One region of the Streptomyces sp. NPDC058284 genome, then DNA from elsewhere that is predicted to be linked to it. Evidence: riboswitches for the same ligand, from Rfam matches in the RefSeq annotation. Region 1 holds a riboswitch; each other region holds the start of a gene.
What was found. Region 1 has a riboswitch for cyclic di-AMP ahead of ACFVYR_RS11595 (transglycosylase SLT domain-containing protein). Riboswitches for the same ligand answer to the same signal wherever they lie in the genome.
Positions count from the first base shown of each region.

Region 1 (4,663 bases):
CGCGCGGGAGTTCGAGGATCCTGTCGTGGATGTCGGCCAGCCGGGCGGCCCGCGTCACGGCGTCGGGGCCGGCGTGCGGGACCGCCAGCGCGATGTTCTCCGCCACGGAGGCGCGCAGCAGGCGTACGTCCTGGAAGACGAAGGAGATGGTGCGGTAGAGGTCACGGCCGCTCAGCTCGCGCAGGTCCACACCGCCGAGGAGGATCGAGCCGTGGGTGGGGTCGAAGAATCGCGGCAGCAGCTGGACCAGCGTCGACTTGCCGCTGCCGGAGGGCCCGGTGATCGCCGTGAGCGTGCCGGGTTCCAGCACGAGGTCGATGCCGCGCAGCACCTCGCGACCGGCCTCGTAGCCGAACCGGACGTCTCGCAGTTCCACCCGGTGGCCCTGGGGTGCGAGGGGATGCTCGGGCTCCGGCAGCGGCCGTACGGTGAGGACGTCGCGGATGCGGCCGACCGCGCGCCTCGCGGCCTGCAGGTCGTCGAAACCGTGGCCGAGTGCCTCCACCGGTGCGGTCAGGCCGAGTCCAAGGAGCAGGAAGGGGAGCAGGTCGGCCGGGGCGAGAGCGCCGTCGGTGAGCAGAGCGGCGCCGCCGACGAGGACGACGAGCAGGACGAACGGCGGTGAGAGGACGAGCTGCATCCCCGCGGCGATCCTGGAGAGGCCGCGCACCCACCGGTGGAAGGTGTCCGTGAAGTCGTCCACGGCGGCACGGAACTCGCGGTGCGCACGCCCGGATCCGCCGAACGCCTTGACCACCGCGATGCCCTGCACGAACTCGACGACGGAGCTGGAGATCCGCCCCATGGCCGCGTCGAACGCCTCCTGCTCGCGCAGCCGGGCCGGCGTCATCATCAGCGGAACCAGCGCCACCGCCAGCAGCACGGGGACGAGCGTGATGAGGGTGAGCCGCCAGTCGACGGTGCACAGGTAGACCAGCGACACCAACGGGACCACGAACGCCGAGACGAGCTGACCGGGGGCGTGGGCGATGAACGGGTGTACGGCGCTGACGTCTTCCCCCACCACCTTGGCCAGCTCACCGGTGCGGCGCCGGGAGAACCAGCCGATCGGCGCCCGCCCCAGCCGGGAGGCCAGCTGCCGACGGAACGAGAGCTGCACCCGGCCGTCGAGGACGTGCCCGATCCCGGACGACGCGCCTGTGCACAGCAACCGGACGAACAGCCCGGCCGCACCCACGGTCACGGCCGACCAGACGTGCCCGCGGTCGACCGGCCCCGGCGACAGCAGGGCACGCCCCACCTCGACGACCGCGAGCAGCGGCGCGAGACCCGCGACGGCACCGACGACCTGCAGGATGACGACGGCGGCGAAACTCCGGGCGTACGGGCGCAGCAGCGCTGCCAGGCTCTGCCCCGGCGCCGGACTTGCCTCCCTCACCGGGCGGAGACGGCGCGCGCGTCGGCGAGCGGCGGGTGGGTGGCGGTGAACGGCGGGATGGCTGTGGCGAGTTCAGGGTCCATGACCGTCATCCTCACCGGCTGCCGCCGCGGAATCGTCCGCCGAGTGTCGGCTCTCTCGCCCGATTCACGCACCGACCGGCGCGTACGCCGGTAGCACTCAGGTGCTACCGACGCACGAAAGGCTTGTCACCTTTTGAACTCGCCCTTTGCATCGGCGAGTTCTGGAGTCCTTTCCATTCGGCGACGCCGGCCCGCTTTTAGTAGGGGCCGTTCACGTTGTCGATCGAACCGTAGCGGTCGGCCGCGTAGTTGCAGGCGGCCGTGATGTTGGCGACCGGGTCGAAGCTGTCCAGCGAAGTGCCGGGCACGTGGTAGGCGGTGAAGGTGGGGGCGATAACTTGCAGGAGCCCCTTGGAGGGGGTTCCCGCAATGGCGTTGACGTCCCAGTTGTTGATGGCCAGCGGATTTCCGGAGGACTCGCGCATGACGTTGCGGTGAATGCCCTCATAGGTGCCCGGGATGCCGTGCTGGGCCATGATGTCGAGCGATTCCCTGATCCAGCCGTCGAGGTCGTTCGGGTAGGACTTCACGGCCGGGGCGGTGGGGGCATCGGCGGCGAGCGCGTCGGTGTTGCCGGAGCGGTCCGCCCGCTCGGCGGACGTCCTGGAGGCGGTCCCGGCCGCGTCGTCCTTGCCGAGGGTGAGCTTGAGGCCGGGGTGTATCAGCCCCGGGTTGTCGCCGAGAATGCCGCGGTTCTGCTGGTAGAGGGCCTTCCAGCCGCCGCTCAGGGAGTGCTCCTTGGCGATCTTGGAGAGGGAGTCGCCGGCGAGGACGACGTAGGTCTTCGGGGCCGCGGTGGGCTTGGCGGCCCCGTCGGCCGGTGCCGCGGCGGCGGTGGTGGCGCCGAGCACCGGCAGGACGAGCACGGCGCCGCCCGTGCCCGCGGCGGCGATGCCCCGGGTGAGCGGGCTCGACTTGGGGCGGCGGTGCTTTCCCTTTGCGGGCATGACGCATTCCTCTCCGTCGCCTGCGAGGTGAGCTGTCGGGTTCGGACGGGAGATGTCCGGACGCACGGTGAATGCGCCTTCACCCCGAGCCGTCCCGGAATCCGGGTCGGCGGCTTACCTGGGTCCCCCGCTCCTGCCGGGCGTAAGTGAGTGGTGGAAGGGATTCCGGACAGCGGCAGGATTCGGCGTTCCATCCGGATTGGCGGTGACGTTAGACGAGAAAGACAGGACGGAACAAGACACGAATTTGCATCGGCAATGCGTGAGGCCTACCGCTGAAGATCGGAAACTCCTCGCCGCCTTTGATCCAAAAGTCCAACTCTCCTGGAGTGGCGCGGGAATGCGCGCGGAGATTCCCGGAGCGGGGTACGGCGGACGGTGTGACTCAATTCACCGAATGGGATACGGCCCGGAATGCGAATCGACGGGCCGTCAGAATGTGAGCCATTTCGCTCGGGCACATCGCGAAAGCAGGCAGTTGCCTACACGGGGTGCCAAAGGGGGGAAAGATATAATTATGGTTCAAACCTGGACATAGTCCTACTGCTGTCCGCGCCGGACGGTGAGGCGATGCCCCCGCCCGGTCCGCACATGGCGCTGCCCCCGCCGAAAAGGCGGGGGCAGACGTCAAGCCGTCAGGCGGCGACCCACCCCGTCTTGAGGTAGGGGGAGTTGGGGAAGTCGAGGTAGAAGTAGACGCCGTCGTTGAAGTCCTTGCCGAGGACGGTCCACTTGGCTGCCTTCGCCGTGACCCAGCCCTTGCAGACCTTGTTGTCGGGGTTCCGGTTCTTCAGGTAGCAGAGCTTCATCTTCGTGTCCCGGTCCGGCTTGACCTGGATGTCGTCGCACCGGTTGGTGGTCACGTAGTAGCCGTCGCCCTGGGGCGCGTACTTGTACCCGTCGTACGACCAGTCCCCGCCGAGGCAGGAGGCGGCCGACGCGTGCCCCACCGACGGGGTGGCCGAATGCTCGGACGATGCGGCGGTCGCGGAGGCGCCGCCGATGATCCCGGCCGTGAGGACGCTTGCCGCCAGCGCGGTGGTGAGCTTCGTGCGAGTAAGCACAGTTCTCCTTCTGGTGCTCGATGGCGGATACCGGTCCGGCATCCGTGAACGATCTCACCGGCTCACGGATTGTTCGTCAGGCCTGGTCCGAGCCACCGAACAATCCCGTTCAGCCCTGTTCACCGCTGGGCGGACGCCCTAGGCTGAGCGCCCTTCGCGGCCTTGGGAGGTCCTGTGCACGGTCTCCGCGTGGTCATCGTCTGCCTCGTCATCGCGTGTGTCACCGCGGTGTCGCCGGCCTCGGCCGTGACGCCGGGCTGGTCGGCGGTGCCGGTTCCGGCGGCGGTCGCGCCGGTGACCGTGCTCGATCTGGCCGCCCGCGGTTCCGGCGAGGCGTGGGCGACCGGGTACGAGCAGGCCGCCGACGGGATGCGGCCGATGCTGTACGGGTGGGACGGCGCGAAGTGGAGCCGGGACACCAACTTCCCCGGTGTCGGCGAATCCGGCTGGCTCGGCAAGGTGCAGTTCGTCGGCGAGGAAGTGTGGATCTTTCACAACCGCGCGGGGGAGGGGGAGATCCTGCGCCGGTCGGCCACCGGCTGGAGCACCGTTCCGCTGCCGCGGACCCTCTGGACGTACCAGGACTTCACCGCGGTACCGGGAGCGGCCTGGGTCGTCGGTGAGGACGACACCGGCCTGAAGGTGTTGCACTACGACGGCGCCCGCTGGACCGCCCAGCCCACCCCGGACGGTGTGCTGTTCCTCATGGGCGTCACCGCGCGTACCGCGACCGACGCCTGGGCCTGGGCGGACACCGACACCGGGACCGCCGTTCTGCGGTGGGACGGCACGGCGTGGCGGGACGCGAAGGTGCCGCTGCCGTCGAACAGCAACGTGCACACGATCCTCCTCGAACCGTCAGGACGTGCCACGATCGGCGGCAGCCAGTACACCGACGGCGTGACCCGCACCTACCTGACGGCCTGGAACGGGCGGGCCTGGCGCACCACTTACCCGGCGCTGGGCGACACCTACACCGAGGCCATGGTGCGCGGCCCCGACGGCGCGCTGTGGCTGCCGGTGCGCAGCGACCGCGCGTTCCGGTCGAAGTACGCGCGGGTGGACGGCGCTCGTACCGCCTTCTCCTACGGCCCGGAACGCACGAACGCCATCGACGTCCAACCGCGTGCGCTGACGAGCACCGGCCGCTCCCTGCTGTCCTTCGGCACC
Region 1 is NZ_JBHVYE010000006.1:153,168-157,830, forward strand. It holds gene ACFVYR_RS11590 (ABC transporter ATP-binding protein) at 1-1,399, opposite strand, end outside; gene ACFVYR_RS11595 (transglycosylase SLT domain-containing protein) at 1,680-2,429, opposite strand; cyclic di-AMP (ydaO/yuaA leader) riboswitch at 2,434-2,588, opposite strand; gene ACFVYR_RS11600 (hypothetical protein) at 3,065-3,493, opposite strand; gene ACFVYR_RS11605 (hypothetical protein) at 3,668-4,663, shown strand, end outside.

Region 2 (4,663 bases), on a different contig from region 1:
GCCGACGCCCTGCGGGCCCCCGCCTTCGCGGACGGCGAGATCGAACGGCTCGTACGCAACCGCCTGGACGAGATCCCGCACGAGGCCGCCAATCCGGCGCGCCGCGCCGCCAAGGAGCTCTCCAAGCAGCTGTTCCCGCCGACCTCGCGCATGTCCCGGCCGCGCCAGGGCAGCGAGGAGACGGTCGCGGCCATCGACTCGGCGGCGGTGCGCGCCTTCTACGAGAAGCACGTCAGGCCCGCCACGGCCACCCTCGTCGTGGTCGGCGACCTGACCGGAATCGACCTGGACGCCGTCCTCAAGGACACCGTCGGCGCCTGGACCGGCTCCGCGGGCGAGCCGCGCCCTGTACCGCAGGTGACCGCCGACGACCACGGCCGCGTCGTCATCGTGGACCGCCCCGGAGCGGTCCAGACGCAGCTGCTGATCGGCCGCGTCGGCGCCGACCGGCACGACCGCGTCTGGCCGGCCCAGGTCCTCGGCACGTACTGCCTCGGCGGCACCCTCACCTCCCGCCTCGACCGGGTGCTGCGCGAGGAGAAGGGGTACACCTACGGGGTGCGGGCGTTCAGCCAGGTGCTGCGTTCGGCGCCGGACGGGACGGGCGCCGCGATGCTCGCCATCAGCGGCTCCGTGGACACCCCGAACACCGGGCCGGCGCTCGGGGACCTCTGGAAGGTGCTGCGCACCCTCGCCGCCGAGGGCCTTACCGACGCCGAGCGCGACGTGGCCGTGCAGAATCTGGTGGGCGTCGCCCCGCTCAAGTACGAGATGGCCGCCTCGGTCGCGGCCACGCTCGCCGACCAGGTCGAGCAGAACCTGCCGGACGACTTCCAGGCGCAGCTGTACCGGCGGCTGGCCGACACCGGCACCGTGGAGGCCACCGCGGCCGTCGTGAACGCCTTCCCCGAGGACCGCCTGGTGACGATCCTCGTCGGGGACGCCGCGATGATCGAGGAGCCCGTCAGGGCCCTCGGGATCGGCGACGTGAGCGTGGTCACGGGCTGAGTGTGGTTCCAGGCCGAGCGAGGTCCCGGGCCGAGTGAGGCCCGCGTGGACTGAGTGACAGTCAGGACATTTCGGGACCCCGGCGACCGTTTCGGCCGCCGGGGTCCTCATATGTCCGGATTCATATGGTGGTTGCCTGTCTGCCGTGTGGCGTGCGCTACAAAAGTCGCGTTCTGTTTGTGGATTGAAAGAGGCCCCGTTTAGCGTCGGTCCGGCTGTTCGTCGCGCACCACGCCGCATCCGCGGCACCGGACAGTCATCGCCGAGTCCCCGTACGGCGCGAGCCAGGGGAGCCGGGGACCCACATGTCCCCTGGGGTGAATCGGGCACCTTGCCGCGAGGTGAGGGACCCGTAGGAGACCTTCCTGCTCCGAACCCGTCAGCTAACCCGGTAGGCGAGAGGGAAGGAAAGGATCACCCGCCACATGGCGTTCACCCGTGCCACCGGGAAGCACCGTCGTCCGAGCCGCCTCACGCGGACCACCGCGAACGTCGCCGGTGTCGCGGCGCTCACCACCACCGGTGTCATCGGAGGCCTCGCCGCCCCCGCGCTGGCCGCCGCCGACGAAGCGGCCGTCGAGCACACCGGCCTCACCCAGGCGATATCCGTCGGCGACTCGCTCGCCGAGAGCATCGACGCGCAGGCCGCCGCGCAGCGCCAGGCCGCCGACGACGCCGCTGCCGCCCAGAAGGCCGAAGAGGCCGCCAAGAAGAAGGCCGCGGAGGAGAAGCGCAAGGCCGAGGCCGAGGCGAAGGCGAAGGCCGAGAAGGAGCGCAAGGCCAAGGAGCGCGCCGCCCGCGAGGCCGAGCGCAAGCGCCTGAACACCTACGTCGCCCCGATCGCGGGCTCGTACGTCTCCACGGGTTACCAGACCGGCGGCGCCATGTGGTCCTCCGGCAGCCACACCGGCATCGACTTCCATGCCGCGTCCGGCACCGCCGTCCACGCGGTCGGCTCCGGCACCGTGGTCGAGGCGGGCTGGGGCGGCGCCTACGGCAACAACGTGGTCATCAAGATGAACGACGGTACGTACACCCAGTACGGCCACATGTCGTCCCTCGGTGTCACCGTCGGCCAGACGGTCACCCCGGGCCAGCAGATCGGCCTCTCCGGCTCCACCGGCAACTCCAGTGGCCCGCACCTCCACTTCGAGGCCCGCACCGGCCCGGAGTACGGCTCGGACATCGACCCGATCGCCTACCTCCGCTCGCACGGCGTCAACGTCTGAGCGACGGACTGCACGGCTCCCGCAGCACTCCACGAAAGCCCCGGCTCCTCCCGAGCCGGGGCTTTCGTCCTTGCGCCCCTCCGCATCCCCGGACCCCCGGAACTCTCCTCGCAGGGCCCTTGGCCAAAAGATATCCACGAATTCCGGACCGCCGTCGGAAATTCCGACGCTCTGCAATAGAGTCACTGAATGAGCGTCGGTCGACCGCGTTTCGCGGGGATGAAGGCGGAGGTCCGGTCATGCGTGTTCCCGCGCATTCGGTATGCACGGCCATTCGGAACGACATTGTCGCCGGTGTCCACGAAAGAGGCGGCCGGCTCACCGAGGACCTCCTCGCGCGCCGCTACGGCGTCTCGCGCGTCCCGGTCCGCGAGGCCCTGCGCACCCTGGAGGCCGAGGGGTTCGTCGTCACCCGCAGACATGCGGGCGCCTGTGTCGCGGAGCCCACGGAGCAGGAGGCGGCGGACCTCCTCGAGGTCCGGACGCTGCTCGAACCGCTCGCCGCGGCACGCGCCGCGCAGCGCCGCACGGACGCCCACCTCAAGGTCCTGCGCGGTCTCGTCAGGATGGGCCGCGAGCGCGCCGGGAGTGGTCAGGGGGAGGATCTGCGGTCCCTGGGCGGCTGGTTCCACGAGACGCTCGCCCAGGCGTCCGGCAGCCCCGGCCTCAGCGCGCTGCTGACCCAGCTCCGGCAGAAGACCGCCTGGATGTACGTCGTCGACCGTCCGGCGGCGCCGGCCGAGTCCTGGTCCGAGCATGCCGAGATCCTGGACGCGGTCGCCCGCGGGGACGCCGAGCGCGCCAGGGCGCTCACCGCCGCGCACGCCGCGCGGGTGGCGGCCACCCACCGCCTGCGTCACGGGGGACGGCCAGGACCCGAGCGCGTGAGGAATTCGCAACATGCCGTAAACACGGTGAGCCTCCGGAATTAACGGAGACGCCGTATATAAAGAAAGAGTCAATCCATCACGCGTAAACGCCGATGGGGTCGCCCGGAATTCCGGGCGACCCCATCGGCGCATTTTCCAGGAATGTGTCCTAGACCGTCTCCGGAAGCTCCTCGAGCCCCTCCGAGACCAGCTTCGCCAGCCGGTCGAGGGCGGCGTCCGCGCCTTCGGCGTCGGAGGCGAGCACGATCTCCTCGCCACCCTGGGCACCCAGGCCGAGCACCGCGAGCATCGAGGCGGCGTTGACCGGGTTGCCGTCGGCCTTGGCGATCGTCACGGGGACGCCGGAGGCCGTGGCCGCACGGACGAAGATGGAGGCGGGTCGGGCGTGAAGGCCCTCGGCCCAGCCGACGTTGACGCGGCGCTCAGCCATGTGTTGCTGCCCTTCCAGGTGTCTCACACTTGTCTAGACCAGTGTCTCATGCCGTCGCGGGTGCTCTGTCGGACGTAAGTCCTGCTCCCGGCCGCCTTCGACCCGTCCTAGCCTGCCCCGGCCCCGACGGCGGCGCGACCCGTACCCTGGGCCCCATGCAGACCGCGTCGGATCAGCAGGATCGGCACGACTACCCCTCCCACTGGGAAGCCGATGTGGTGCTGCGCGACGGGGGGACCGCCCGGATCAGGCCCATCACGGCCGAGGACGCGGACCGTCTGATCAGCTTCTACGAGCAGGTGTCCGACGAGTCGAAGTACTACCGCTTCTTCGCGCCCTACCCCCGCCTCTCCGCCAAGGACGTGCACCGCTTCACCCACCACGACCAGGTGGACCGGGTCGGGCTCGCGGCCACGGTGGGCGGCGAGTTCATCGCCACCGTGCGCTACGACCGCATCGACGAGCGCGGCATGGCCGCCAGCGCGCCCGCCGACGAGGCCGAGGTCGCCTTCCTCGTGCAGGACGCCCACCAGGGCCGGGGCGTCGCCTCCACGCTCCTCGAACACATCGCGGCTGTCGCCAGGGAGCGCGGCATCCGCCGGTTCGCGGCCGAGGTGCTGCCCGCCAACACCAAGATGATCAAGGTGTTCACGGACGCGGGCTACCAGCAGAAGCGCAGCTTCGAGGACGGCGTCGTCCGCCTGGAATTCGGCCTGGAGCCGACGGACCGCTCGCTCGCCGTGCAGCGCGCCCGCGAACAGCGCGCCGAGGGACGCTCCGTGCAGCGCCTCCTGACGCCTGGCTCGGTCGCGGTGATCGGCGTGGGCCGGGCCCCCGGCGGCGTGGGCCGCAGCGTCCTGCACAACCTCAAGGAATCCGGCTTCACCGGGCGCCTGTACGCGGTGAACAGCGCGTTCGGAGAGGGGACCGGTGCTGTCGGGGAGGGGACCGGTGCTGATGGCACCTCCGGCGCCGCTGTCGACGCAGTGCCCGCGCACCGCTCCGTCGCCGACATCGGGGAGCAGGTGGACCTGGCGGTGATCGCCGTGCCCGCCGACCGGGTCCCCCAGGTCGTCGCCGAGTGCGGTGAGCGCGGGGTGCAGGGC
Region 2 is NZ_JBHVYE010000013.1:152,813-157,475, forward strand. It holds gene ACFVYR_RS19815 (M16 family metallopeptidase) at 1-1,008, shown strand, start outside; cyclic di-AMP (ydaO/yuaA leader) riboswitch at 1,259-1,421, shown strand; gene ACFVYR_RS19820 (M23 family metallopeptidase) at 1,434-2,237, shown strand; gene ACFVYR_RS19825 (GntR family transcriptional regulator) at 2,477-3,169, shown strand; gene ACFVYR_RS19830 (HPr family phosphocarrier protein) at 3,276-3,557, opposite strand; gene ACFVYR_RS19835 (GNAT family N-acetyltransferase) at 3,713-4,663, shown strand, end outside.
Region 2: it holds a riboswitch for cyclic di-AMP, as region 1 does, so the genes downstream of both, ACFVYR_RS19820 (M23 family metallopeptidase) here and ACFVYR_RS11595 (transglycosylase SLT domain-containing protein) in region 1, are expected to answer to the same signal.

Region 3 (4,663 bases), on a different contig from region 1:
GCCTGGTGGCCGCCTTCCGCGCGGCCCTGACGCCCCGCGCCGAGGGCGGGGACGCCCACGTCATGACGTGGCTCGGCCAGCTGGCCCAGGACGAGGGGGAGACGGAGAGCGCCGAGCACTGGTTCCGGGAGGCCGCGGCCCGCGGGAACACCCGCGCCGCCGGCCGCCTCGGCCACCTCCTCGCCACCCGCGTCGCGTACCCGGAAGCGGTCCCCCACCTGACGGCCGCCGCCGACGCGGGCGAGGCCGGGGCGGCCGCCCTCCTCGGCCAGGTCCACCAGCACCTGGCCGTCCACTACTTCCGCATCGCCGCGGCCGACGGCGACGAGGCGGCGGCCCACCGCCTCAAGGGCCTGCTGCGCCCGACCGGACGGGAACCGGATCCGCCCTAGGGATACCGTCGACCGCATGCACGACCAGCCGCCCCCGCAGCCCGAACTCTTCACCTGGGAGTTCGCCACCGACCCCTACCCGGCGTACGCCTGGCTGCGCGAGAACTCTCCCGTGCACCGCACCACGCTCCCCAGCGGGGTCGAGGCGTGGCTCGTCACCCGGTACGCGGACGCGCGCGACGCCCTCGCCGACCAGCGGCTCAGCAAGAATCCGGCGCATCACGACGAGCCCGCGCACGCCAAGGGCAAGACCGGCATCCCCGGTGAGCGCAAGGCCGAGCTGATGACGCATCTGCTCAACATCGACCCGCCGGACCACACCCGGCTGCGCCGGCTCGTCGCGAAGGCGTTCACGCCGCGCCGCGTGGCCGAGTTCGCGCCCCGCGTGCAGGAGCTGACGGACCGGCTCATCGACTCGATCGTCGCCGAGCACGGTGCGGGGCGGGGCGGCACCGACCTCATCCACGAGTTCGCCTTCCCCCTGCCCATCTACGCCATCTGCGACCTGCTCGGCGTCCCCCGCGAGGACCAGGACGACTTCCGCGACTGGGCGGGCATGATGATCCGCCACGGCGGCGGGCCCCGGGGCGGCGTGGCCCGCTCGGTGAAGAAGATGCGCGGCTACCTCGCCGAGCTCATCCACAGGAAGCGCCTCGACCCGGGCGACGACCTCATCTCCGGTCTCATCAAGGCCTCCGACCACGGCGAGCACCTCACCGAGAACGAGGCCGCCGCCATGGCCTTCATCCTTCTCTTCGCCGGCTTCGAGACCACCGTCAACCTCATCGGCAACGGCCTGTACGCGCTCCTCACCCACCCCGAACAGCGCGAGCGGCTGCAGCGGGCGCTGGCGGATGGCGACACCGGGCTCCTGGAGACCGGTGTCGAGGAACTGCTCCGCTTCGACGGGCCCGTGGAGCTCGCCACCTGGCGGTTCGCGACCGAGGCGCTCACCATCGGCGGCGAGGACATCGCCGCGGGCGACCCCGTCCTCGTGGTGCTCGCCGCCGCGGACCGCGACCCGGCCCGCTTCGACCGGCCCGACACCCTCGACCTTTCGCGCAGTGATAACCAACACCTCGGATACGGGCACGGAATCCACTACTGTCTCGGCGCCCCGCTGGCCCGCCTGGAGGGCAGGACCGCCCTCGCGACGCTGCTCAGACGCCTTCCCGACCTGCAACTCGCGGTGGAACCCGCCGATTTGCGGTGGCGTGGCGGGCTCATCATGCGGGGACTGCGCACGCTGCCGGTGGAGTTCACAGACGCACAGCGGTGACGGCCCGGCTGACGGGCCGTCAGGACTGTGATGTTCACGTGATCTCCGCTGCATCGACTTGTGACAAGCGTTCGACTGCGGCTACGTTCACGACGACTTGGGCGCCCCCGGGCGCCCCAGCCGTTCGCTGCAGTCTCCTGAAAGGCAACCGCATGCTCTCCGGTCAAGGTCGTCACCGACGCCCCCGCCAGGCCCCGGCTCTCATCGTCGCGGCAGGCGTCACCGGATCAGCCATCGCCATCCCGCTGCTCGCCGCCACCAGCGCGAGCGCCGCCTCCACCGACACGTGGGACAAGCTCGCCCAGTGCGAGAGCGGCGGCGCGTGGAGCGCGAACCCCGGCAACGGCTATTACGGAGGGCTCCAGCTCTCCCAGGAGACCTGGGAGAGCCACGGCGGCCTCGCCTACGCGCCCAGCGCCGACCAGGCCTCCAAGTCCCAGCAGATAGCCGTCGCCGAGAACGTCCTCGACGCGAAGGGCACCGCCGCCTGGCCGAGCTGCGCCCCGATCGCCGGACTCACCGACGGCGGCGCCGCGGCCGACGTCGACCCGGGCGCCCCCATCGAGCAGGAGCCGTCCGGCTCGTCGGACTCCTCGGACTCCAAGGGCTCCAAGGCTCCCAAGGATTCGGCGGACGCCAAGGGGTCCAAGGACTCCGAGAAGAAGGACGAACGGTCCGACGAGCCCTCGGACCCGGCGGGTTCGGCGGACGCGGCGGATTCGGACGACCCCTCCGACGACGCGAGCGACACGCCCGGGACCGACGCCGACGCGCGAGAGAAGAATCACGACGAGTCCGGCGAAAAGGACGACAAGGGCGGTAAGGCCGGTACGGACGCCGATCCCGGCAAGGGCGGGGCGGACGAGGAGGACGGCGAGGGCGGCCCGGACGGCTCGGGCAAGTCCGGCGGTGAGGGCGGCACTTCGCCCGGCTCCGAGGACGCGACGGCCCCCTCGGAGGGCTCCGACGGCTCCTCCGGCCGCCACCGCGGCGACCGCGCGGACGAGAGCGAGAGCGCCGGCGGCCGTCCCGGACGGCACGCCTCGCGCGGCGAGGAGCGCACCGGCGCGGTCGCCGACGGGACGTACACGGTGCGTTCGGGGGACAACCTCTCGCGCATCGCGGACGACCTCGACGTGAAGGGCGGTTGGCACGAGCTCTACACCGAGAACAAGAAGACCGTCGGCACCGACCCGGACCTCATTCTTCCCGGTCAGAGCCTCGATCTGGGCGAAAAGTAACGGTAGTTGACGAAGAGTCGGCCGGGGCCTTCGCGTCGTATGCCCGGTTTGGCGTAAGTGAGACATGGGTCTCAGAAGCCGTGATCGTCTTTGAAATTGTGTGGAAGACGTGATTACCGTCGTCACCGCTCGCCACTGGTGAGCCCCGCCGGTCGGTACGCCGAATCCTGCCAACGGCCGGACGGGAACAGTCGTCGCTTCGAGCGCCGTGGGCAGGAGCGGGGGAACCAAGGTTTGCGCCGGTTCCGTCCGTCGAGCGGCTGAGCAGCCATCAGGCTGCGCCGCGGGACGGACGGGAACGGCTAGGGGTGGAGTCGCGCTCAAGGAGGGCGACCGGGCAACCACATCGGCCCGAACCCGACAGCTCACCTCGCAGGCGTCGGTGTAGGGGATCAACTCATGCTGCTTTCCGGCAAGGGCAAGCACCGTCGCCCGTCCAAGGCCACCCGTGTCGCCACGCTCGTCGGCGTGACCGGCGCCGCTGTCGCCGCCCCGCTGATGGCGGCCGGTTCGGCCAACGCCGCCACCGGCCAGGAGTGGGACGCCGTCGCCCAGTGCGAGTCCGGCGGTAACTGGTCCATCAACACCGGCAACGGTTACCAGGGTGGTCTGCAGTTCTCGCCCTCCACCTGGGCCGCGTACGGCGGTACGAAGTACGCGCCGACCGCCGACAAGGCCTCCAAGGCCCAGCAGATCGAAATCGCCGAGAAGGTCCTCGCGAGCCAGGGCAAGGGCGCCTGGCCGTCCTGCGGCGTCGGCCTCTCGGGCGCCTCGCCCAGCAGTGGCGGCGGCTCGCAGACGCAGGCCCCGCAGCAGCAGCGCCAGCAGAAGCCGCAGCCGCAGACGCAGCAGCAGGCTGCGCCCAAGCAGCAGGCGGCTCCGCAGCAGCAGGCCGCTCCGAAGCCGCAGCCCGCGCCGCAGACCGAGTCCAAGAAGACCGTCGAGACCCCGACCGGCAAGACGGTCAAGAAGGGTGACGGCGAGTACAAGGTCAAGACGGGCGACACCCTGTCCAAGATCGCCGAGTCGCACCACGTCAAGGGCGGCTGGCAGAAGGTCTACAAGCTGAACGGCGACATCATCAGCGACGCCGACTTCATCTACCCGGGCCAGCAGCTGCACCTCAGCTAGTCGCTGCGGCCCCACCCGGCCGTGCTTCGGCGGACGCACGGCCGCCCCGTCCCCACGGGCTCCCCGCCCCGGTGCGCGTATCCCCCGTACGCACCGGGGCGGGGCCATGTCCGCCGCCGGAAACGTCCCCGGACGCGTCGCGGCCGACGACTCCGGGTTCGCCGCGTGTTCGCTACTAGCGAGTAGAAACGTGGTCCTCCGTCCTGCTTCCCGGGGATTTGGCCTCTTGTCCGTCCCACGGGACGGGCGGTCGGCTGGCTGAAGGCCCGGAGCCGGTTAGGCTCAGGAGACGCAGGGCCGAAGCGGCTCGCGTAAACGCGTCACATCCCAGAAGGAGATGCTCGTGCCGTCCATCGACGTCGTCGTAGCCCGGGAAATCCTGGACTCCCGAGGCAACCCCACGGTCGAGGTCGAGGTCGGCCTCGACGACGGCAGCACCGGTCGTGCCGCCGTCCCGTCCGGTGCCTCCACCGGTGCCTTCGAGGCCATCGAACTCCGTGACGGTGACCCCAACCGTTACCAGGGCAAGGGCGTCGAGAAGGCCGTCCTCGCCGTCATCGAGCAGATCGGCCCGGAGCTGGTCGGCTACGACGCCACCGAGCAGCGCCTGATCGACCAGG
Region 3 is NZ_JBHVYE010000021.1:71,064-75,726, reverse strand. It holds gene ACFVYR_RS26585 (sel1 repeat family protein) at 1-392, shown strand, start outside; gene ACFVYR_RS26580 (cytochrome P450) at 409-1,671, shown strand; gene ACFVYR_RS26575 (transglycosylase family protein) at 1,824-2,912, shown strand; cyclic di-AMP (ydaO/yuaA leader) riboswitch at 3,107-3,307, shown strand; gene ACFVYR_RS26570 (transglycosylase family protein) at 3,312-4,043, shown strand; gene eno (phosphopyruvate hydratase) at 4,387-4,663, shown strand, end outside.
Region 3: it holds a riboswitch for cyclic di-AMP, as region 1 does, so the genes downstream of both, ACFVYR_RS26570 (transglycosylase family protein) here and ACFVYR_RS11595 (transglycosylase SLT domain-containing protein) in region 1, are expected to answer to the same signal.

Region 4 (4,663 bases), on a different contig from region 1:
AGCGGCATCGACACGGCGAGCGAGCTGAAGAGGTACTGGTTCGGGCAGGGCACGTTCACCGACGGGATCTCCCAGGAGACCTGCCGCAACTTCAAGCACGCGAGCTACTCGCTCGCCGCCGCCTCGCACATGGCGGAGACCGCCCGGCACCAGGGCGTCGATCTGTACGGGGAGGTCAGGGACCGGTTGCGGGCCGCCTTCGAGTTCCACGCCAAGTACCAGCTGGGCGCGCGGGCGCCCGCCTGGCTGTGCGGCGGCAGGGTGCGGCGCGACATGGGACCCGACACGGAGGTCGGCCTGAACCACCTGCGGGGGCGGCTGCATCTGGAAATGCCGTACACCGAGAAGTACACGGTGGCCCGGCGGCCGGAGGGGACGGACGGTCTCTTCGTGGCCTGGGAGACGCTCACCCACGCGGGCAACGCCTGAAGTGGTTCGACGCACCCCTCCGGATGGCGTAGAGTTGCATTCAACGGCGCGGGGTGGAGCAGCTCGGTAGCTCGCTGGGCTCATAACCCAGAGGTCGCAGGTTCAAATCCTGTCCCCGCTACTCAAGACCTAGGGCCCGGAACCAGCAATGGTTCCGGGTCCTAGGTGTTTTCCCGGGTCCTAGGTGTTTTCCCGGCCCTTCCCCCGGGCGCGCCTCGGGGACCCTCCTCCGTAACCCGGTCGGACCGCACCGGCTCGCACCCGCTCCCCGACGGGGGAACCCTGAGTGGAGCGCGTTGATGGGCGCGGAGTCGGCGGGAGACAAGCGGTGGGGCAGCGAGCGGGAACCGGCGACAGGGGTGCCTCCGCGCACGAATGGGCGTTCGTCCGGGCCCTGCCGCTGCTGCTCCTGCTGGTCGGCGTGGTCTACGACGCGGCGACCCCGCCGGACTTCACCGCGGCCCCCCTCTACACGGCCGCCCCGCTGATCGCCGCCCCCTTCTACTCGCTGCTCAGCACCGTCCTGACCGGCGCCGCGTCCACCGTCGCCGTCCTCTTCCTGCACTTCGGGGCCCGGGCCGACAGCCGCGTCGAGGCCGTCACCGAAGTGATCACCGTGGTGACCGTCGCAATCCTCGCCATCGTCATCAACCGCGTCGTCCGCCGCGGCAACGACCGGCTCGCCAACGCCCGCTCCATCGCCGAGACCACCCAGCGCGCCGTACTGCCGGAGCCCGACCCGCGCATCGGCGGGCTCGACATCGCGGCGCGGTACGAGGCCGCGCAGGCCGACGCGTTCATCGGGGGCGATCTGTACGCGGTGCAGGACACCCCGCACGGCGTGCGGCTCATCGTCGGTGACGTACGGGGCAAGGGCATGGGCGCGGTCGCGGCGGTCGCCGTCGTCATCGGCGCCTTCCGGGAGGCCGCCGAGCAGGAGACCACCCTAGAGGCGGTGGCCCAGCGCCTGGAGCGGGCGCTCGCGCGCGAGGGCACCCGGCGCGACGGGCTCGACGCGTTCGAGGGGTTCACCACCGCCGTCCTCGCCGAGATCCGGCACGCCGACGGCCGCGTACGGCTGATCAACCGGGGGCACCCGGCGCCGCTGCTGCTGCGCGGGGACGGCCGGCTGTGCGTCATGTCGGCGAGCGAGCCCGCGCTGCCGCTCGGCATGGGCGATCTGGGGGTCTGGCCGGACCGGGCGGACGAATCGGAGTTCCCGCCCGGCGCGATGCTGCTCTTCTACACTGACGGCCTGTCGGAGGCGCGCGACGTGACGGGGGAGTTCTACGATCCGGCGGCCCGGCTCGGCGGGCGGATCTTCCCCGGACGCGGAGGACCGCAGGCCCTGCTCGCCGCGCTCGCGGAGGAGGTGCGGCGGCACACCGGGGGCCGGATGACCGACGACATGGCGCTGCTCGCGGTGCGCCGGCCCGTCGCGGGGGATCCGGACGTCACCGATCCGGGCGTCACCGCCGGTGATTGAAGTGAGCCACTCCGCATCACAACTGACGTGTTGTCAAGGGAGTGTGAAGTTCCGGTGCACGGCCCGGTGTGAGGAAGTGTCGTCAACTCACCCTGTTCTGACCACTCCTGTCCCCATACGTACAGGTGGACAGCGTTAACGATCAATCGGAACAGCTTGGAATAGTGACCCGCTGTCTATTAACGTTCGATAACGCAGCGCGGTCGTCCCAGCCGTCACTAGAGGCGGCTCCGCGCGCACGCGCCTAATCCCGCAAGGGAGCCGGGGAACCACTAACTTGGGGTGAATCGGGCCTCTGCGCCTCGTGCATCCGTGCACCCGCGCCAGACGCTCGTAGGAGACCTTCCTGCTCCGAACCCGTCAGCTAACCCGGTAGGCGAGAAGGAAGGAAAGGAGCGCGCCCCAGTGGCGTCCAACCGGCCTGCCCCCCAAGCCGTGTACGTACCGAATGACGACGACTTCGGCTCGTACGACGAGGGCTCTTTCGAAGAGTGGAACCCCACCGAGGAGTCCGTCCGTCCCGTCCGCGGCAGGCACCGTGTGCACAAGAAGAGCGGTGGCGGGCTCGCCCGGAGCTCCACCGTCCTCGGTGTGGGCGTCATCGCCGCCGTCGGCGCGGGCGGCATCGCCACCGCGCAGGACGGCAGGCCGCCGGTCTCCATATCCATGCCCGACCTGCCGGGCATGGACACAGTCGCCGACTCGCTGCCGGACGCCGAGTCGCTGCCCGGCGTCGGCTCGTTGCTGGCCGACGACTCCCCGGACACCACGGCGAACGCCGCCGCGGCGGCTCCGCTCACCGCGGCCGGTGTCAGCACCGCCGACGCCGAGCAGGGCACCACCGACGCGGGCGAGGCACTGCGCGCCCGCATCATGCGGCAGGCCGAGAACCAGCAGCACCAGGCCGACACCGCCGTACGGACCGCGGCCGAGGACGCGACCGCCCGGCAGGCCGCCCGGCAGGCCGCCGGCCAGCAGCGGGCCGCCGAGAAGAAGGCCGACGCCGAGGCCGCCGCCAAGAAGAAGAAGGCGGAGGAGGCCCGCAAGGCGAAGGCCGAGGCGGAACGCCTGGCCAAGCTCGCCAAGAGCTACGCCATCCCCACCTCGTCGTACACCCTCACCTCACACTTCGGTGACGCCGGTGCCATGTGGTCCTCGGGCCACCACACCGGACTGGACTTCGCCGCTCCCACGGGTACCCCGCTCAAGGCCGTGCACACCGGCACCGTCAAGGAGGCCGGCTGGGCGGGCGCGTACGGCTACCGCACCGTGCTCGAACTCGAGGACGGCACGGAGGTCTGGTACTGCCACCAGTCCTCGCTCAATGTCAGCGCGGGCCAGAAGGTCACCACGGGCGAGGTCATCGGCCGCGTCGGCGCGACCGGCAACGTCACCGGGCCCCACCTGCACATGGAGGTCCACACCCCGGACGGCACGGGCATCGACCCGCTGACCTGGCTGCAGGGCAAGGGCCTGAACCCCTGATTGGCCGCTCGTACCTGACGGAATTCGCATACCGTCGGGGACGTTGAGCGACATATGACTTCTCTCCGTACACTCGGCGCTTCCGAACTCGAGGTCTCCCCGCTCGCCCTGGGCGGCAACGTCTTCGGCTGGACCGCCGACCGGGCGGCGTCCTTCGCCGTCCTCGACGCCTACACCGCGGCAGGCGGCAACTTCATCGACACCGCCGACGTCTACTCGGCCTGGGTCGACGGCAACAAGGGCGGCGAGTCCGAGACCCTCATCGGCGAGTGGCTGGCCGAGCGCGGCAACCGCTCCGACGTCGTCCTCGCCACGAAGGTCGGCGCCCACCCCGACTTCAAGGGCCTCTCCCCGGCCACGGTCAAGGGCGGCATCGACGCGTCCCTGCGCCGTCTCGGCACCGACTACATCGACCTCTACTACACGCACTACGACGACCCGTCGGTCCCCGTCGAGGAGATCATCGGCACCCTCGACGAGCTGGTGCGGGACGGCAAGGTGCGGGCGATCGCGGCCTCCAACATCACCCCGGAACGGCTTCAGGAGTCCCTCGACTTCTCCGACCGCGAGGGCCTCGCGCGCTACGTCGCGCTCCAGCCGCACTACAACCTCGTCTCCCGCGACACCTACGAGGGCCCGCTCCAGGAGGTCGCATCCCGCTCCGGCCTCGCGGCCGTGCCCTACTACGCACTCGCGTCCGGCTTCCTCACCGGCAAGTACCGCCCGGGTGCGCGGGTGGAGAGCGCGCGCAGCGGGCGCGTCCAGGAGTACGCGGGCACCGAGCGCGGCGACCGCGTCCTGACCGCGCTCGACGAGATCGCCGCGGAGCGCGGCGCCGAGGTCGCGACCGTGGCGCTCGCCTGGCTCGCGGCCCAGCCCACCGTCGCGGCGCCGATCGCCTCCGCCCGCACGGTCGAGCAGCTGCCCGCGCTGCTCGCGGTGGCGGACCTCCAGCTCACGGAGGCGGAGGTCGCGCGCCTCACGGCGGCTTCCGCATAGCTCTCAGGGGCGGCGGTACGGATTGTCGTACGCCGTCGGGTAGCCGTAGCCGTAGCCGTAGGCCGGGTAGGGCTGCGGCTGCGGCTGGTACGGGGGCAGGCCGGGCGGAAGGTGCCCGTACGCCGCGTACGGCACGGGGAGCATCACCGGCACCGGCAGTGTCGCGCGGGCCGCGTACGCGAGGGCGGGGCGGGCCGGCTCACGGCGCTCCCAGAGCTTGTCGAGCAGCTCACGCTCGCGTACGACGAAGTCGGCCCCGGCCCG
Region 4 is NZ_JBHVYE010000008.1:20,963-25,625, reverse strand. It holds gene ACFVYR_RS13665 (alginate lyase family protein) at 1-429, shown strand, start outside; tRNA gene ACFVYR_RS13660 (tRNA-Met) at 477-550, shown strand; gene ACFVYR_RS13655 (PP2C family protein-serine/threonine phosphatase) at 758-1,915, shown strand; cyclic di-AMP (ydaO/yuaA leader) riboswitch at 2,147-2,309, shown strand; gene ACFVYR_RS13650 (M23 family metallopeptidase) at 2,321-3,400, shown strand; gene ACFVYR_RS13645 (aldo/keto reductase) at 3,455-4,399, shown strand; gene ACFVYR_RS13640 (PrsW family intramembrane metalloprotease) at 4,403-4,663, opposite strand, start outside.
Region 4: it holds a riboswitch for cyclic di-AMP, as region 1 does, so the genes downstream of both, ACFVYR_RS13650 (M23 family metallopeptidase) here and ACFVYR_RS11595 (transglycosylase SLT domain-containing protein) in region 1, are expected to answer to the same signal.